DNA from 2 places in the Bradyrhizobium sp. FW305-F6 genome. Region 2 is predicted to be linked to the other one. Evidence: predicted binding sites of a transcription regulator. Region 2 holds the regulator's gene; the other holds the start of a gene.
The links. The regulator HrcA, encoded in region 2, represses chaperone genes, less so after heat shock. The targets are predictions, from matches to a motif close to GTTAGCACTCNCNNNNNGNGAGTGCTAAC.

Region 1 (4,432 bases), on a different contig from region 2:
CGCGACGCTGCACGGCAAGAGCTTCGACGGCGGCGAAATGGCCAAGGTCAACGGCGAGCTCGGCGCGGTGGTCGGCGGCACCGAGCAGGCCACCCAGCAGATCCTCGAAGCCGCGGAATCGATCGACCAGGCTGCGACCGCCATGTCCAAGGTCGACTCGGTCGATCAGCAGAAGCGGCTCGCCGACGACATCCAGGAACGCGTCATCTCGATCTTCGAAGCCTGCAATTTCCAGGACCTGACCGGCCAACGCATCAGCAAGGTCATGGCCACGATGAAGTTCATCGAGCAGCACATCAATGCGATGATGGACATCTGGGGCGGCGTCGACGCGATCAAGGCGCACGTGCCGGCACACGCGCATGTCGACAATCGCAGCGAGGACGAGAAGCTGCTCAACGGCCCCAAGCTCGCCGGCGACGTCGGCCACGCCTCGCAGGACGACATCGACGCGCTGTTCGACTGAGCGGACGCGGATTACGGGAAAAGAAGAACGCCGGTCCTGGGACCGGCGTTTTTGTTTGTCGTCAGTGCGAGGAGCGAAGGGTTAGGCCGGAGGCCACTTCACGCCCGCGGCGCGCAGCGGACGTAGACCATGTTGCCGTAGCGGGTGGCGGCGTCCTTGTCGATGAAGCGGGTGATCATGACGCGGCCGTCGAAGGAGACGATCTCGCGGTCCTGGTCGCCAGGGGTCGGGCCGGCCGGCCCGATATAGTTCTTGCCGCTCGGCGAGCCCTTCAGCCGCAGCTCCTGCGGCGTTGCCTGGTCGGCCAGATGCATGATCACGCCGCCGGAGGAACCGGCGGTGATCACGTAGGGATTCTTGCACTGCTCGCGCGCCATCTTCTCGGTGCGGGCGCGGTCGGCCGGGTTCTGGAACGAAGCAAGGCCCCACCGGCCGACGATCTCGTCGGCGCGGATTGTGGCGGGCATTTCCGGAGCGACGCCGGGCTCGGCCTCGGGCGGCGGTGGGGAAGACGTCAGGGACGGCAGGTTGAAGCCGCCGCCGCAGGCGCCCAGCAACAGCGCCAGACAAGACGCGGCGGCCAGATTGGCAACCGTGCGCGCGTGAGCCGAACAGATCATGGCATTCCCCCCAACAAGACCCTGGCCGCACCCCTCCCGCAGCCAAGCGCAAAACCGCTGCCGGAGCAATGACGTCCTGCTGGACGCGGGCGCCCCGACCGAGTTTCCAATGCCACCATCCTATATCCGCCTCAACAATCGCTTAACCACCTTTGCTTGACAGGATCGCGGCCAAGCCATATTTCCGAGCCCACTATTAGCACTCGGAAAGCCCGATTGCTAAGCGCGCCGTTCGACCCTCGGGATAGGGGTTGGACGGAAGCGCCGCCCCACCGACTTCCACTCCTTCCGAAGCGAGCCTCCAAAGGGAAACGTCATGGCTAAATCCAAATTTCGTCCGCTGCATGACCGTGTCGTGGTCAAACGTATCGACGCCGAGGAAAAGACCAAGGGCGGCATCATCATTCCCGACACCGCCAAGGAAAAGCCCTCGCAGGGCGAAATCGTCGCCGTCGGCCCCGGCGGCCGCGACGAGACCGGCAAGCTGATCCCGATCGACCTCAAGGTCGGCGACCGCGTGCTGTTCGGCAAGTGGTCGGGCACCGAGGTCAAGATCGACAACGAAGAGCTCCTGATCATGAAGGAGTCGGACATCATGGGCGTGCTGGCCTAAGGCCATCCGCCTGAACGGCCGCTGAATGTCGTGCCCGGATCCAGGCGATCCGGGCATCCATCATTGTTCGCTAGATGATGGATTGCCGGGTCAAGCCCGGCAATGACAGAGAGAGCGCCGCACAGCACATAAAACAAGACACATCACGCAACACGAGGGATTGCACACCATGGCTGCCAAAGACGTCAAGTTTTCCGGAGACGCGCGCGATCGCATGCTGCGCGGCGTCGACATTCTCGCCAACGCCGTCAAGGTGACGCTCGGCCCCAAGGGGCGCAACGTCGTCATCGAGAAGTCGTTCGGCGCGCCGCGCATCACCAAGGACGGCGTCACCGTCGCCAAGGAGATCGAGCTCGAGGACAAGTTCGAGAACATGGGCGCCCAGATGGTACGTGAGGTCGCCTCCAAGACCAACGACCTCGCCGGCGACGGCACCACCACCGCGACCGTGCTGGCCCAGTCCATCGTGCGCGAAGGCGCCAAGGCGGTTGCCGCCGGCATGAACCCGATGGACCTCAAGCGCGGTATCGACACCGCCGTCGCCGCCGTCATCAAGGACATCGAGAAGCGCGCCAAGCCGGTCGCCTCCTCCTCCGAGGTCGCCCAGGTCGGCACCATCTCGGCCAACGGCGATACCGCCATCGGCAAGATGATCGCCCAGGCGATGCAGAAGGTCGGCAACGAGGGCGTCATCACCGTCGAGGAAAACAAGTCGCTCGAGACCGAGGTGGACATCGTCGAGGGCATGAAGTTCGACCGCGGCTACCTCTCGCCCTATTTCGTCACCAACGCCGAGAAGATGACCGCCGAGCTCGAGGACGCCTACATCCTCCTGCACGAGAAGAAACTCTCGGGCCTGCAGGCCATGCTGCCGGTGCTGGAAGCCGTGGTGCAGTCCGGCAAGCCGCTCGTCATCATCGCCGAGGACGTCGAGGGCGAGGCGCTGGCCACCCTGGTCGTCAACCGGCTCCGCGGCGGCCTCAAGGTCGCGGCCGTCAAGGCGCCGGGCTTCGGTGACCGCCGCAAGGCCATGCTGGAGGACATCGCGATCCTCACCGGCGGCCAGCTGATCTCCGAGGAACTCGGCATCAAGCTCGAGAACGTCACGGTGAAGATGCTCGGCCGGGCCAAGAAGGTGGTGATCGACAAGGAGAACACCACGATCGTCAATGGCGCCGGCAAGAAGCCCGACATCGAGGCCCGCGTCGGCCAGATCAAGGCCCAGATCGAGGAAACCACCTCGGACTACGACCGCGAGAAGCTGCAGGAGCGCCTTGCCAAGCTCGCCGGCGGCGTCGCGGTGATCCGCGTCGGCGGCGCGACCGAGATCGAGGTCAAGGAGAAGAAGGACCGCGTCGAGGACGCGCTCAATGCCACCCGCGCCGCGGTGCAGGAAGGCATCGTCCCCGGCGGCGGCGTCGCGCTGCTCCGCGCGAAGAAGGCCGTGGGCCGCCTCTCCAACGCCAATGCCGACGTCCAGGCCGGCATCAACATCGTGCTGAAGGCGCTGGAAGCCCCGATCCGCCAGATCTCCGAGAACGCCGGCGTCGAAGGCTCGATCGTGGTTGGCAGGATTCTGGAGAACAAGTCCGAGACCTTCGGCTTCGACGCCCAGACCGAGGACTATGTCGACATGGTCGAGAAGGGCATCATCGATCCCGCCAAGGTGGTGCGCACCGCTCTGCAGGACGCCTCCTCCGTCGCCGGCCTCCTGGTCACCACCGAAGCCATGGTCGCCGAAACGCCGAAGAAGGAAGCTCCGCCCGCCATGCCGGCCGGCGGCGGCATGGGCGGCTTCTAAGCCTCCCTCCCGTGACAATGTTGCGAAGGCCGCCTCCGGGCGGCCTTCTTTTTTGCCGACCCTGCCTCTCCGCTTTCCAATTCAACCGGCAGCCAAAAACCACTACGGTGGCGCCGATTCTAACTGTCTGGGCATGATCCTCTCGAAAACCGCTTCACACTTTTTCCGGATCATGCCCGTTGCCCGAGGTCTTCGTCGATGCGCGCTCTTCTGGTTTGTTCGACTGCCCTCCTGGCGGCTCTGCTCGCCGTCTCGCCCGAGCCCGCCTCCGCCCAGATGAAGCTGTCGCCGAAGGCGGTGTCGCCGGGCGGAACCGAGACGCGCTATTTCACCTCCCTCGACGGGCTGATGGACGGCAATGCCGACGTGATCCTGAAGGAGACCCGCCAGGGCAAGATGGTCACCGCGGCGGTGCTCGACGTCTGCTACCCCATCGCGAAGAATTCCGACCGCAAGGATCGCTTCGTCGTCAATCTCCAGGTCGCCGGCCAGACGTTGACGGGAACGGCGCAGAGCATCAGCGAGAAGTCGCCGGTCACCGTCAAGCTGACGCGCAAGCCGTCCGGCGACACGTTCGAGTTCCGCGGCCAGATCGCGATCGGCCAGGCGGTGACGGAGGTCACCTCGCCCGACAATTCCGATCTGAGCGAAAAGGAATTCTTGGACAGTCAGAGCTCCGACGACGGCATCACGCCGCAGCCGAAGGATTTCACCGACGTCTCGCCGGAGGCGATTGCGGTCAAGGTCAAGCTCGATGCGGCGACCGAGTTCCTGAAGAGCCTGAAGGGCCAGGAGGTCGAGGTGACGCTGGCGAGCCTCAATGTCGGCTGCGAGGCGCTGCGCGCGGGCGAGCAGACCATCAATATGTCGGTCGATCCCGAGCGCGCAGGTGCGCTGCTGTCCAAGTTCAAGACGACGCCCGGCGTCACGGC
Region 2 (4,432 bases):
AGGCAGATCTCCGCCAGTTTCACGAAGGCGCGGGCGCGGTGCGACAGGCCGAGGCCGAGCGGCGGCAGGCCGTGCTTCTCGATGCTGGTCATCTCGCCGAAGGTGCGGTCGTGGCCGTCAGGTAGGAACATCGGATCGTACCCGAAGCCGGCGGTGCCGCGCGGCGGCCAGACCAGCGTGCCGTCGACGCGCGCCTCGACCTCCTCGCGATGATCGTCGGGCCAGGCCACGCAGAGCGCGGAGACGAAATGCGCGGCGCGCTTGTCCGGCGTGGTGGCGCCGCGCTCCTGCAACAGGCGCTCGATCTGCGCCATCGCCGCGTTGAAATCCTTGGACGGACCGGCCCAACGCGCGCTGTAGATGCCGGGCGCACCGTCCAGCGCGTCGACCACGATGCCGGAATCGTCGGCAAAGGCGGGAAGCCCGGTTGCCTGCGCGGCCGCGACCGCCTTGATCGCGGCGTTGCTGCGGAAATCGTTGCCGGTCTCCTCTGGCTCGGCGAGGCCGAGCTCGCCGGCCGACACCGCCGCGATGCCATACGGCGCAAGCAGCTCCTTCATCTCGGCGAGCTTGCCGGGATTGTGGGTGGCGATGACGAGCTTGTCCGTGATTCGGCGGTGCATGGCCTATTGACTACGCCACCGCCAGCTTCTGCAAGTCCACCAGGCGCGCGATGCCCTTCTGCGCCAGGGCCATCAGCTTCAGGAACTCGTCCTGCGTGAACGGCTCGCGTTCCGCGGTGCCCTGCACCTCGACGATGCGGCCGTCGCCGGTCATGACGAAATTGGCGTCGGTCTCGGCTTCCGAATCCTCGGCATAGTCGAGATCGAGCACCGGCGTGCCGTTGTAGATGCCGCATGAGATTGCGGCGACGTTGTCGCGCATCACATTGGCCTTCACCATGTTGCGCGCCTTCATCCAGTTGATGCAATCGGCCAGCGCGACCCAGGCGCCGGTGATCGAGGCCGTGCGGGTGCCGCCGTCGGCCTGGAGCACGTCGCAATCGACCGTGATCTGGCGCTCGCCGAGCGCTTCGAGATCGACGATGGTGCGAAGCGAGCGGCCGATCAGGCGCTGGATCTCGACGGTGCGCCCGCTCTGCTTGCCGGCCGCGGCCTCGCGGCGGGTGCGTTCGGAGGTCGCGCGCGGCAGCATGCCGTATTCGGCGGTGACCCAGCCGCGGCCCTGGCCCTTCAGCCACGGCGGCAGGCGATCCTCCAGCGTGGCAGTGACCAGCACATGGGTGTCGCCGAATTTCACCAGGCAGGAGCCCTCCGCATATTTGACTACGCCGCGCTCCAGCGTCACGGGGCGCAATTCGTCGGGCGCACGGCGGCTTGGCCGCATGGGAAATCCTCCAAAACTCACGGGAAAAGGCCTGTTGGCCCGTGCTTGTAGGTGCGGCGGCGGTGGGCGGCAAGGTTTTTTCACCCCTGACGTCGAGGCCGCCAACGCCACGCTTGTCAGAACCGTCCCGGATGGACAAATTACCAGTATCCGAGAGGAGTTACCGTCTGTGTCCCATCACGATCCGATCCATCTGATCGCGCCGCACGCAGGCCTTGCCCAGCTCAACGAGCGTTCCCGCGACATCTTTCGTCAAATTGTCGAAAGCTATCTCGCGACCGGCGAGCCCGTCGGCTCGCGCAACATTTCCCGTCTGATCGCCATGCCGCTGTCGCCGGCTTCGGTGCGCAACGTCATGGCCGATCTGGAACAGCTCGGCTTGATCTATGCCCCGCACACCTCTGCCGGGCGGCTGCCGACGGAGCTCGGCCTGCGCTTCTTCGTCGATGCCCTGATGCAGGTCGGCGACCTCAACGAGGCCGAGCGGCAGTCGATCCAGAGCCAGCTCTCCTCGGTCGGCGAGGCGCAGTCGGTCGAGGCGGCGCTGAACCAGGCCTTGATGCGGCTCTCCGGCCTCACCCGGGCCGCCGCCGTCGTGCTGACGCCGAAATCCAATGCGCGGCTGAAGCACATCGAGTTCGTGCGCCTGGAACCGGAGAAGGCGCTGGTGATCCTGGTCGGCGAAGATGGCCAGGTCGAAAACCGCGTATTGACCCTGCCGCCCGGAGTTCCCTCCTCGGCGCTGACCGAGGCCGGTAATTTCCTCAATGCGCGCATCCGCGGCCGCACGCTGGCCGAGGCGCGGCTCGAGCTCGAGACCGCACTGGGCGAGGCGCGTGCCGAGCTCGATCAGCTGACACAGAAGGTGATCTCGGCCGGGATCGCCAGCTGGTCCGGCGGGGAGACCGAGGACCGGCAGCTCATTGTCCGCGGCCATGCCAATCTGCTGGAAGATCTGCATGCGCTGGAGGATCTGGAGCGGGTGCGCCTGTTGTTCGACGATCTCGAGACCAAGCGCGGCGTGATCGACCTGCTCGGGCGCGCCGAGACCGCGGAGGGCGTGCGCATCTTCATCGGCAGTGAGAATAAGCTGTTCTCGCTGTCCGGATCCTCCACCATCATCTCGCCCTATCGGGATGCCGCCGGCCACATTGTCGGCGTCCTCGGCGTGATCGGCCCGACGCGGCTGAACTATGCCCGCGTGATCCCGACCGTCGACTATGCCGCCCGCATCGTCAGCCGCCTCCTGGGGGGCTGACCGGCGTTTCCGCCGATCACGGGCGCTTGATTTTCGCGAGTTTAGGCACGATATCCGGGCCAACATCCCTGAAACGAGTTCGAGATAAGAGCCGATGACCGAGCAAGACCGGCAACCTCAAGACACGACTGCAGCGACCGGCGAGCCCGTGGTGTCGAAACCCTACATCATGCCCGACGATCCCGAGCCGGGTTCGGTCGAGACGTTGCAAAAAGAAGCGGCTGAGGCGCGCGACCGCGTGCTGCGGACGTTGGCCGAGATGGAGAACCTGCGCAAGCGCACCGCCAAGGAAGTCGCCGACGCCCGCCTCTACGGCATCACCGGCTTCGCGCGGGACGTGCTCGACATCGCCGACAATCTCCAGCGTGCGCTCGATGCCGTTCCGGCGGAGGCGCGTGCTGCGGCCGATCCCGGCCTCACGGCGCTGATCGAGGGTGTCGAGTTGACCGAGCGCTCGCTGCACAGCGCGCTGGAAAAGCATGGCGTGAAGAAGCTCGATCCGCAGGGCCAGAAGTTCGACCCGAACTTCCACCAGGCGATGTACGAAGTGCCTGACGCGTCGGTGCCCTCGGGCACCGTGGTGCAGGTCATGCAGGCCGGCTACACCATCGGCGAGCGCGTGCTGCGCCCGGCGCTGGTCGGTGTCGCCAAGGGCGGCGCCAAGGCCGCGCCGGCGGCGAACAACAACGAGTCGAGCGGCGCCCCGAACTGAGTCTCAGACTCTCATGGTGAGGAGCCGCGCCCTTGTGCGGTGCGTGTCCCGAAGGGTTACCCCTTCGGCTGGATCCCGTCGCGCACGGCGCGGAAGCGGGTGAAGGCGGGCAGCCACTGGTCGCGCGGGGCGCTGGCGATGATGCGCAGCGAGGCGCCGCCGCTGGAGAAACGGATCCACTGCACCACGGTCACCGGGATCTTGTCCTTGCCGCTGACGCCGTCGATGCGGGTCTCGAAACCCTGCTGGCCGTTGATGCGGATCGGCTCGGACATGGTGACGCGCGATTCGCGCACGCCGGGAATCTGGAGTGCCGCCTCCTGGGCGAAGCGGGCGCGGTCGTCGGCGGCTTGCGGGGTGGCGCCGATCACGCCGAGGATCATGAACGGCTTCGATTCATAACCCATGGTCTCATCGCCGTCGGCCAGGATGATGCTCGAACCGGGCCCCAGCGTCCGAATGTCCTTGAAGTCGGCGAGATCGGTGATCTTGAACGGCATCAGCGCGATCTGCTCCTCGGCCGAGACCTGCCTGCGGGTGACTGTGCTCGCAAACATCTGCCGGACTGCTTCGTCCGTGTAGATCTTGGCCGCATTCTCCGGAATCTGTACCGCGACATAGCCGGAGAAGCCGGCGCCGGGGACGATCATCGAATAGCGCTTCACCGGGGTGTCGCCGGCCTTGCCGCTCTCGGTGGTGAAATAAGCGAGCCCCGCGGGCGTCTCGATCTTGTCCTGCTTGACGCCATTGGGCCCGGCGGGATTGGCATTGAAGGCGCTCACGACCTCGCCATAGGCCGCCGGCGGCAGCTCGGTGATCAGCACCTTGACGCTGCCGTCCTCGCTTTCGAAGCCCGGAAAGGTCTTGGCGGTGTTGAGGCCGATCAACGGCACCATGCCGAGACGCAAGCCGGGTGGAAAAACGGCGTCGGCCGCAAGGGCCGGGAGCGCGGAGGCGGCGAGGAGGGCGAGCGCGGCGAGGGGACGGGTCAGCTTCATGGGCACTCTGATTGGTTCACATTGAGGCCGTTCGATGGTCGGAGACCGGGCCGCTTTGTCGCGCGAGGCAGCTCTGAAGCTGCAGCCCGGCCGGTCCGTCTTTTAGCGGGTTTGGAC

Region 1: the regulator HrcA is predicted to act here: its motif matches at 1,282-1,310, upstream of AC3WLX_RS31180 (co-chaperone GroES).

The regions. Positions count from the first base shown of each region.
Region 1 covers NZ_JBYSYD010000006.1:162,923-167,354, forward strand. Annotated here, with positions in the region: gene AC3WLX_RS31170 (protein phosphatase CheZ) at 1-466, shown strand, start outside; gene AC3WLX_RS31175 (hypothetical protein) at 565-1,086, opposite strand; gene AC3WLX_RS31180 (co-chaperone GroES) at 1,403-1,699, shown strand; gene groL (chaperonin GroEL) at 1,869-3,500, shown strand; gene AC3WLX_RS31190 (hypothetical protein) at 3,699-4,432, shown strand, end outside.
Region 2 covers NZ_JBYSYD010000008.1:123,049-127,480, forward strand. Annotated here, with positions in the region: gene rdgB (RdgB/HAM1 family non-canonical purine NTP pyrophosphatase) at 1-623, opposite strand, end outside; gene rph (ribonuclease PH) at 634-1,347, opposite strand; gene hrcA (heat-inducible transcriptional repressor HrcA) at 1,517-2,605, shown strand; gene grpE (nucleotide exchange factor GrpE) at 2,700-3,317, shown strand; gene AC3WLX_RS33370 (hypothetical protein) at 3,374-4,315, opposite strand.